Chitinimonas arctica: one gene and its partner. The protein of the gene in region 1 interacts with the protein of each later gene in a pairwise test. Links are inferred from orthologs where the notes say so. Each region holds a gene or a part of one and is shown in the gene's direction. Other genes may lie near its edges.

What was found.
Region 2: the proteins of gyrA (region 1) and gyrB interact in binary tests that used the Escherichia coli proteins (3 or more experiments, as listed by UniProt). The link is inferred for Chitinimonas arctica from one-to-one orthologs.

The regions. Positions count from the first base shown.
Region 1 is NZ_CP041730.1:3,894,294-3,899,891, forward strand. The notes cover bases 1,492-4,670. They hold gyrA (DNA gyrase subunit A), read left to right. Parts: upstream 1,492-1,845; coding sequence 1,846-4,470; downstream 4,471-4,670. Other genes in these bases: FNU76_RS17760 (OmpA family protein), read right to left, coding at 1,492-1,652; FNU76_RS17770 (PaaI family thioesterase), read left to right, coding at 4,516-4,670. Outside these bases: FNU76_RS17750 (replication-associated recombination protein A), read right to left, coding at 1-215; outer membrane lipoprotein periplasmic chaperone LolA, read right to left, coding at 252-851; more of FNU76_RS17760, read right to left, coding at 984-1,491; more of FNU76_RS17770, read left to right, coding at 4,671-4,998; FNU76_RS17775 (PaaI family thioesterase), read left to right, coding at 5,001-5,432; serC (3-phosphoserine/phosphohydroxythreonine transaminase), read left to right, coding at 5,526-5,598. UniProt on the Escherichia coli protein: A type II topoisomerase that negatively supercoils closed circular double-stranded (ds) DNA in an ATP-dependent manner to maintain chromosomes in an underwound state.
Region 2 is NZ_CP041730.1:2,451,522-2,455,969, reverse strand. The notes cover bases 222-3,275. They hold gyrB (DNA topoisomerase (ATP-hydrolyzing) subunit B), read left to right. Parts: upstream 222-577; coding sequence 578-2,974; downstream 2,975-3,275. Other genes in these bases: FNU76_RS11125 (glutathione S-transferase family protein), read right to left, coding at 3,222-3,275; dnaN (DNA polymerase III subunit beta), read left to right, coding at 222-501. In the rest of the region: more of dnaN, read left to right, coding at 1-221; more of FNU76_RS11125, read right to left, coding at 3,276-3,857; FNU76_RS11120 (NAD(P)-dependent oxidoreductase), read right to left, coding at 3,870-4,448. UniProt on the Escherichia coli protein: DNA gyrase negatively supercoils closed circular double-stranded DNA in an ATP-dependent manner to maintain chromosomes in an underwound state.

The DNA.
Region 1 (5,598 bases):
TCGAAACCCTTGGCCATCAGGCGCGCCAGGGTGGTCTTGCCGACCCCGGGCGGCCCCCACAGTATCATCGAGTGCGGCTTGCCGGCATCGAAGGCCAACCGCAGCGGTTTGCCCGGGCCGAGCAGGTGCGTCTGGCCGATGACCTCGGCCAGTGAGGCGGGCCGCAGTGCTTCGGCCAGCGGTGGGCGCGGTGCTTGGGTAAATAGATCGGGCATGGGCGCGAGTCAGGGTGGAAAGAGTGGCGTGCCGGGCTAGTCGGCCGAGACGACGTCGGCTCCCTTGGGCGGCACGAACTGGAACTGGCCGGCGCTCAACTTGGGATTGCGGGTGACGCCGCTGAAGCGGATCGAGGTGGTCTGGCCGAAGCTGTCGGCCAATTCCATCGCCATCGGCTGGGCGTCCTTGAAGCCGATGCGTACTTTTTCGAAGCCGCTGTCGCGGTTGAGCGGCGTCGCTTCTATCCATTCGAGATCGTCGCGCTTGCCGAGTTCGCCCAGCCGGTAGGATTTTTCCAGATCGTTGCTACCGGCCAGCAGGGCGGCCGGGCTATCGCCCAGGGCGCGGTCCAGCTGCTTGCGGGTGACCTGGTTGAGATCGGGATCGTAGATCCACAATTGCTTGCCGTCGCCCACCACCCTTTGTTCGTAGGGTTTGACGTAGCGCCAGTCGAACTTGCCGGGGCGCTGGATGGCCACCGTGCCGCCGGCGTGCTGCTGTTTGCCGCCCTTTTGCGTGACGGTCTGCTGGAAACTGGCGGTAAACGCCTGGGTCTGCGCGAGGAAACCCTTCAGTTGTTCGAGTCCGCCGGCAAAGCTCGGCAGCGACAAGAGGATAAACAAGAGACGGCGCATGGCAGGAACCGGTTGGTTAAGCTGGGACCGATGAGTCTAGCACGAGGGCCGCCGTGGCCCGTCACCTCGCCGGTTCGGCCGGGAATGACAAAGCCCCGCGCGGGGCGGGGCTTTGTCTGGGGTCGAGACGGCTTACTTCTCGACAGTTGCGTAGATTTCAACTTCCACGCGACGATCCGGTGCGTAGCAAGCAACCAGCTTCTTGCGGTTCTTCAGCACCTTCTTGCAATCTTCAGGCTTGGTGATGGGTTCGGAGAAACCCTTGCCGGCCGAAGTGATCATGCCTTCCGGTACGCCCTTGGTCACCAGTTGGGCGCGTGCGGCAGCAGCGCGCTCTTCCGACAGCTTCAGGTTGTACGACTCCTTGCCGATGCGGTCGGTGTGGCCAACCACGGCGATCTTGGTCTTGGCTGGATCGTACTTGCGTTCCAGCAGGACGCTGGCAACCGAATCCAGGGCTTGCTTGCCTTCTTCCTTCAGCACGGCCTTGTTGAATTCGAACAGGGCAGCGGCGTTCAGGGTCAGGGTTTCCATCTTCACCTGGACAGGAACCGGAGTGGGCTTAGGCGCTTCGACGACGCGAGGTGCTTCCACCGGGGCGGCGACTTCCTTCTTTGCCACGGCATCGCACTCTTCGATGGCCTTGTCCTTGCTCCACGAGTTGGTGCGCCAGCATTCGCCGTAGTTGTTGCGGACAACGGCTTCGCGGCCGTCAATGGCGTAACCATCCTTGGCGGCGAAGGCGGACATGGCCACCGTGCCCAGTGCGAGAGCGACGAGAGTGCGCTTCATTTTCTGCATAGAGAGTTCTCCTTGATGATTCGAGTTGGAATTTAGCAACGGTATGGTTTGCCGAGCCTACGTCGGGGCTGAGTTTACTTGACGCGCGGAGCGCGCCGCAATTAAGAGAATATGACAATTGACGGCAAATTGGAGGGTGGTAGCTGCGCGTGGTAAAATTTTTACTTATTTCGCCCGCCCAGACGCCAAAAAAATGACCGATTTGCAACAATTTGCCAAAGAAACCATCCCGGTAAGCCTTGAAGAGGAAATGCGTCGTTCTTATCTCGACTACGCGATGAGCGTGATCGTCGGGCGGGCGCTCCCTGATGTGCGTGACGGACTGAAGCCTGTGCACCGTCGCGTGCTCTACGCCATGCAGGAATCCAGTAACTTCTGGAATCGGCCGTATGTCAAGTGCGCCCGTATCGTCGGTGAGGTGATGGGTAAATTCCACCCCCACGGCGATGCCTCGATCTACGACACCCTGGTCCGCATGGCGCAGGATTTCTCCATGCGCTACACCCTGGTAGACGGCCAGGGCAATTTTGGTTCCATCGACGGCGATAGCGCCGCCGCCATGCGTTACACCGAGTGCCGGCTCGAAAAAATCTCCGTTGAATTGATGGCGGATATCGACAAGGAAACCGTCGATTTTGTTCCTAACTATGATGGAAAGGAACTGGAACCCTCCGTTTTGCCCACTCGTCTGCCCAATCTGCTGGTCAATGGATCGACCGGTATCGCCGTGGGCATGGCCACCAATATTCCGCCGCACAACCTGGGCGAGGTCATCAACGCCGCCCTGGCCCTGTTGGCCAACGGTGAGATGAGCATAGACGAACTTATCGAGCATATCCCGGCGCCGGACTTCCCCACCGCCGGCATCATCTACGGCATCGCCGGCGTGCGCGAAGGCTATCGCACCGGACGTGGCCGGGTGGTCATGCGCGCCCGCACCCATATCGAGGAAGTGAGCCGCGACAAGCAGGCCATCATCGTCGACGAACTGCCCTACCAGGTGAACAAGAAGACCTTGATCGAAAAGATCGCCGACCTGGTGCGCAACAAGCAGATCGACGGGATTTCCGACCTGCGCGACGAGTCCGACAAGTCGGGCATGCGTATATATATAGAGTTGAAGCGGGGCGAAATGCCCGAGGTGGTGCTCAACCACCTGTACAAGCAGACCGAGCTGCAATCCAGCTTCGGTATGAATATGGTGGCCCTGGTCGATGGCCAGCCGCGGCTGCTGAACCTCAAGCAGATCCTGGAAGCCTTCCTGCGCCATCGCCGCGAAGTGGTGACCCGCCGTACCGTATTCGAATTGAAGAAGGCGCGCGAACGGGCCCATACCTTGGAAGGCCTGGCGGTGGCGCTCTCCAATGTGGACGAGGTCATTGCCCTGATCAAGTCGGCCGCCACGCCGCCCGAAGCCAAGCTGGCGCTGATGTCGCGCGAATGGCGTTCACAGCTGGTGGAAGAATTGCTGACCCGGGTGGCAAGCGACCAGGCCAGGCCCGAGTGGCTGTCGGCCGAATTCGGCCTGAAGGCCAATGGCTACCGCCTGTCCGAAGCACAGGCGCAAGCCATCCTGGATATGCGCCTGCAACGCCTGACCGGCCTGGAGCAGGACAAGCTGGAAGCGGAATACCGCGAAGTCATGGAAAAGATCGTCGATCTGCTCGACATCCTGGCCAAGCCCGTCCGTATCACCGAAATCATCGCCACCGAGCTGGCCGAGATCAAGGCCCAGTTCGGCGATGGCCGCAAGTCGGAGATCGTGCCGTTCGGTGAAGACATCAGCCTGGAAGACCTGATCACCCCGCAGGAAATGGTGGTGACCCTATCGCATACCGGCTATATGAAAGCCCAGCCGCTGGACGAATACCGCGCCCAGAAGCGGGGCGGTCGTGGCAAGCAGGCGACCGCGACCAAGGAAGACGACTTCATCGACAATCTGTTCGTGGCCAATACCCACGACTACGTGCTGTGCTTCTCCTCGCTGGGCCGCGTCTATTGGCTCAAGGTCTATGAAGTGCCGCAGGGCGGCCGTGCCTCGCGTGGCCGTCCCATCGTCAACCTGCTGCCGCTGCAGGAAGGCGAAAAGATCAACGCCATCCTGCCGGTCAAGGCCTTTACCGACGATCACTTCGTCTTTATGGCGACCCAGCGCGGTACGGTGAAGAAGACGCCGCTGTCGGCCTTCTCCAATCCGCGCAAGCTGGGCATCATCGCGGTCGCGCTGGATGAGGGCGACCAGTTGGTCGGCGTGGCCATCACCTCCGGCAGCCATCAGATCATGCTGTTCTCGTCCGGCGGCAAGGCCGTCCGCTTCGATGAAGACGATGTGCGCGCCATGGGCCGCGATACGCGGGGTGTCCGTGGCATGTCGCTGGCCGAGGGCCAGGACGTGATCTCGCTGCTGGTGGCCGATTCGGAAGACTGGCAGGTCCTGACCGCCAGCGACGGCGGTTACGGCAAGCGAACCCAGATCGGCGAATTCCGCCATACCAGCCGTGGTACTCAGGGCGTGATCGCCATGGATCTGACCGAGAAGACCGGCTTCCGCCTGGTCGCCGCCAGCCTGGTGACGGGCAGCGACGGGCTGATGTTGATCACCACGGGCGGCGTGCTGATCCGCACCTCCGTGGCGGAAGTGCGCGAAACCGGTCGTAGCGCACAAGGCGTGCGGCTGATCAACCTGGATGCAGGCGAGAAGTTGTCCGGTATCCAGAAGGTCGCGGACGCTGAAGAAGAAGGCAGTGAAGAGATTGAAAGTGGCGAAGGCATCGATGATGCCGTTGCCGACAGTGCGGGCGACGACGTTCAAGCCTAAGCTGAATACCGGGGCGCGTACCGCGCCCCGGGGAGAGATGGTCTGATGCAAAACCTACCCTTGCCGGTAATCAATCCGGCTTTGTTCGAGGAAGTGGCAGAGTGGTTCTGCCAGATTCCTCATTCGGCCACCATTGGCCTCGAGTTCGTCAATGGCGAACGCGGCCGTGCCATTTTGCGGCTGCCTTACAATACCGCGCTGGTCGGCAATCCCCGCACCGGGGTGCTGCACGGCGGCGTGATGACGTCCCTGATCGATACCACCAGCGCGCTGGCGGTGTTCTCGCTGCTGGAAGAAAGGGAAGCCATCGCTACCCTGGATTTGCGCATCGACTACGTGCGCGGCGCTACGCCGGGTCAGCCGGTGTATTGCACGGCCGAATGCTATCGGCTGGGGCGGCAGATCGGATTTACCCGCGCCACCGCTTATCAGGAAGGCAACGATCAGCCTATCGCCCATGGGGTAGCGACCTTTATGCGCGAATCCAGCCAGGCGCAGCTGGGACCCAAGCATGAGCAGGGAGCTTGACCATGGTGCAACTTGAGTTTCTGCAGGCCGCCAAGGAAAGCGGTAATTACGATCACATCATCGAACAGATCCCCTACGCGCAGCTGCTGGGGGTGGTGATGCGCGAAGATCGTGGCCAGCCCTTGTTCGAATTGCCGTTCCACGACCGCAATATCGGCAATGTGCATCTGCCCGCCCTGCATGGCGGCGCCATCGGCGGCTTCCTGGAAAACGCCGCGCTGCTGCACCTGGTATGGGCGCGCGAATCCGCCGAAGTCCCTCGCACCATCGATTTCGCGCTGGATTTCCTGCGCTCCGGCAGGGCGCAATCCCTTTTTGCCCGCTGCGATATCACCAAGCAGGGCAAGCGGGTAGCCAATGTACGCATGACCGCCTGGCAGGAAGACGAAAACAAGCCGGTGGCGGTGGCACGGGCACATTTTCTGCTGTCATAGTAGATACGAGCGCGTGTCCAACGGCTGAAACCAGCTTTGAAATTGCCGGCTGACCCCTGGTCAGCATCTCGTCCATCACACTCTGGAGCCTCCATGAGCCCCGTTTTCAATTTCAGCGCCGGCCCGGCCGTCCTGCCCCGCGAAGTTCTGCTCGAAGTGCAGAAGG
Region 2 (4,448 bases), 1.4 Mb from region 1 along the record:
GAGCTGTACAAGCTGCTGGCTGACATCGACGACGAAGTCACCATCGAGATCGCGCAGAACCAGGTCAAATTCGCGTTCGGCAATATCGTCATCCATTCCAAGGTCGTGGACGGCAAGTTCCCGGACTACAACCGGGTGGTACCAACCGGCAACGACAAGCTGGTACCGCTGAACCGTCAGCAGCTGCTGTCGTCCCTGCAGCGCGCAGCCATTCTCTCCAACGAGAAATTCCGTGGCGTTCGCATCGTATTGGGCGACGGGACCTTGAAGATCATCTGCAACAACAGCGAGCAGGAAGAAGCGACCGAAGAGTTGGAGATTCCTTACCAGGGCGATCCGCTCGATATCGGCTTCAACATCGGTTACCTCATCGACGTGCTGACCAACCTGGACCATGAAGCACTGGTTTTTGCCTTTGGCGACCATGCCACCAGCAGTACCCTGGTAACCGTTCCGGAAGAACCCAATTTCAAGTATGTCGTGATGCCAATGCGCATTTAGGCGCGGCCGCATGACCAAGCCGGCCATCTCGGCCGGCTTTGGCATTTTTATCAGTACAGCAGCAGGTGGATAAAAGATGAGCGATCAGGAATACGGCGCAGACAGTATCAAGGTGTTGAAAGGCCTGGAGGCCGTACGTAAACGCCCTGGCATGTATATCGGCGATACCCAAGACGGCAGCGGCTTGCACCACATGGTGTTCGAAGTGCTGGACAATGCAATCGACGAAGCGCTGGCTGGTCACTGCAACGAGATCAAGGTCATCATCCACCCGGATAATTCCATTTCGGTGGAAGACAACGGCCGTGGCATCCCCACCGATATCAAGGAAGACGACGAATTCAAGCGCTCCGCCGCCGAAATCGTCATGACCGAACTGCACGCCGGCGGTAAATTCGACCAGAACAGCTACAAGGTATCCGGCGGTCTGCACGGCGTGGGCGTATCCGTCGTCAATGCCTTGTCGGACTGGCTGCGGCTCACCATCCGTCGCGACGGCAAGGTGCACAGCATGGAATTCCGCCAAGGCGAAGCGGTGGAGCCACTCAAAGTCGTCGGCAAGACCGAACACCGCGGTACCGAAGTGCATTTCCTGGCTTCACCGGAAACCTTTGGCCTGATCGAATTCCATTTCGATATCCTCGCCAAGCGCATTCGCGAGTTGAGTTTTCTCAACAACGGCGTGGCCATCGTGCTGATCGACCGTGTGCACGGCAAGGAAGAGAACTTCTCCTATTCCGGCGGTGTACGCGGCTTCGTCGAGTACATGAATCGCAACAAGACCGCCTTGCACCAAAAGGTGTTCTACGCGCTTGGCGAAAAAGACGGCATGAGTGTCGAAGTCGCCATGCAATGGAACGATTCCTACCAGGAAACCGTGCAGTGCTTCACCAACAATATCCCGCAGCGGGATGGCGGTAGCCATCTGACCGCCTTGCGCCAAGTGATGACACGCACGCTCAATGGCTATATCGAAAAAAGCGAGATCGCCAAGAAAGCCAAGATCGAGACCGCCGGCGACGATATGCGCGAAGGCCTCACCTGCGTGCTGTCGGTGAAATTGCCCGACCCCAAGTTCAGCAGCCAGACCAAGGACAAACTGGTCTCCAGTGAAATCGGTCCGATCGTGAACGAGGTCATCAGCGAAGCACTGAACAACTTCCTGCTGGAAAACCCGATCGAAGCCAAGATCATCTGCGGCAAGATCGTCGACGCCGCCCGTGCCCGCGACGCCGCCCGCCGCGCCCGCGAACTGACCCGCCGCAAAGGTGTCATGGACGGCCTGGGGCTGCCCGGCAAGCTGGCTGACTGCCAGGAAAAGGATCCGGCCCTGTCCGAGATCTACATCGTCGAAGGGGATTCCGCCGGCGGTTCCGCCAAGCAAGGCCGCGATCGCAAGTTCCAGGCCATCCTGCCCCTGCGCGGCAAGGTGCTGAACGTAGAACGCGCCCGCTTCGACAAGCTGATTTCCAGCGAACAGATCGCCACCCTGATCACCGCGCTCGGTTGCGGCATCGGCAAGGACGATTTCAACCTGGAAAAACTGCGCTACCACCGCATCATCATCATGACCGATGCCGACGTGGACGGCGCCCACATTCGAACCCTGTTGCTGACCTTCCTGTATCGCCAGCTGCCCGAACTGGTCGAACGCGGTTACGTCTACATTGCCCAGCCGCCCTTGTACAAGGTCAAGCATGGCAAGAACGAGCAGTACCAGAAGGACGATCACGAACTCAACCAGTACCTGTTGAAACTGGCCTTGAGCGGTGCCCAGCTGATTCCTCGCAGCGGTGCCGATCCGCTGGAAGGCCAGGCATTGGACCTGATCGCCCGCCAGTACCTGCTGGCTCAGGCCGTAATCGAGCGCGAAAGCCGTTTGATCGACCCGACCGTGTTGTATGCCTTGCTCAGAACCGGCGCGCTGGACATGAGCAGCGAAGCGGCGGCTCGCGAGTCTGCTACGCGTTTGATGGCTGCCATTGCCGATCCGGCTTTTGTGCTTGAGCCGTATCATGACGACAAGAACGATGCGTTTATCCTGCGTCTGAAAAAGACCGTGCACGGCAATATCGCCTTCCAGTACCTGGATCACGATTTCCTGCATTCGGGCGACTATGTGCAGCTGCGCCGTACCGCGGATATGCTGTCTGGACTGCTGGATGCGGATGCCGTGGTGAAGCGTGGCGATCATGAAAAGCCGGTCAGGGAGTTCAAGGACGCGCTGGAGTGGTTGCTGAACGAAGTGCGCCGCAATATGACCGTGCAGCGGTATAAAGGTCTGGGTGAGATGAATCCGGATCAGTTGTGGGAAACGACGATGGACCCGACTGTACGGCGGTTGATGCGGGTGCAGATCGAGGATGCCATGGCGGCGGATGATATCTTCACGACGCTGATGGGCGACAATGTGGAACCGCGTCGGGCGTTTATCGAGAAGAATGCTTTGATTGCGCGGAATATTGATGTTTGAGGGTGTTGTCGGGTGCCACAGAAAGTGAAAACTGTGCCAAGTTAGTGAAAAGTCTGTGACACAGTTGTTGAAAAAGCCCTCACCTTTCGAGGGCTTTTTTGTACCTCAGTCGGAAATGTAAGCTTCACTGTGCTAATGAAGTAGCTCAGTTGGTGCATCAGGTATCGAGGCCACCCTTGCCTGCGCTCGCGTGTGCATGATCATTCGTGATGTTACGAGCCATGCTCCTCTGCTTCCCAAAGGTGGCTTACATCTTCAACAGAACGCTCTTTTCGCGCTCCAATGCCCGCCTGGCCGCAGGGCGGTTGATGAGGCGATCCTTCATTGCGGTGAGATGTTTCAACTCCTTGATTGGCAATCCAAGCTCCTTTCCCCAGGGGTAGAACACCAGGGTATACGGATCGGCGACCGTGAAGTGTTCGCCCATGACCCACTGGCTGTGCGCCAGCATCTGGTCGATCTCGCGCAGATAGGCCCAGAAGCTCTCCTTGCCATGTGCCTTGATGGCCGCATGCGTGGCCTTGTCGTCACTGAACCGCTCCGGATGCACGAATTGCATGAAGGCGGGGTGGACGCTGCTTGACAGCCAGGCACACATCGCGATGGTGCGGGCGTGATCGAGCTGGTCGGCCCCGAGCAGTTCGGCATTGGGATAGGTCTCCCCGATCCATCCAAGGATCGCGGTGCTTTCAAGCAAGACCCGTCCGTCATCAAACCGCAGCGCCGGCACCTTGCCGCGAGGGTTGATTGCCAGGTAATCGGGTTTCCGGTTCTCGCCAGTGAAGATGTTGATCTTCTTCGCCTCGAAAGTCGCGCCGGCTTCCTCCAGCGCGACATGGCTCGCCATCGAGCAGGCGAGTGGACAGTAATAGATCGTCAGCATGGTCTTGGCTCCTCAGTAGGCCACCGTGAAGCGCTCGCTGTGGTGCCGGGGCTGCTCCGCTTCGTCCAGCATCGCTGATGCAAAGTCTTCCAGCGAAATTCGGCTCTCGCCTTTCGCATCGGTCAGCAGGTGATCCTTGCCAATGCGATACCGGCCGGTGCGCTCTCCAGGTACCAGCATGGCGGCAGGGCTGAGGAACACCCAGTCCAGTTCCTTTTCTTTCTGTAGTGTTTCGAAGAACGCTGCCGTGCGCAGTGAACCCTCTTTCCACTCGGCCGGGAAGTCCGGTTGGTCCACCACACGTTGACCCGAGGGCAGAAGCAGCGTTCCGGCACCACCCACGGTCAAAAAGCGGCCAATGCCGGCACGCTTGACGCCGTCGATGATGGCCCGGGTGCCGCTTCCATCGGCGTCCAGACCGGGGTTGAAAGCGCTGATTACCAGATCGTGACCGCGGATCGCGCCGCTCAAGGCTTTTACATCCGTCGCATCCACCTGCACGAACTCGAGATTGGCATGCGGGTGTGGTGCGTGTCCGGTTTCCTTGGTGATGGCAGTTAACTCGTGTCCGCGAGACAGTGCTTCCGCCAG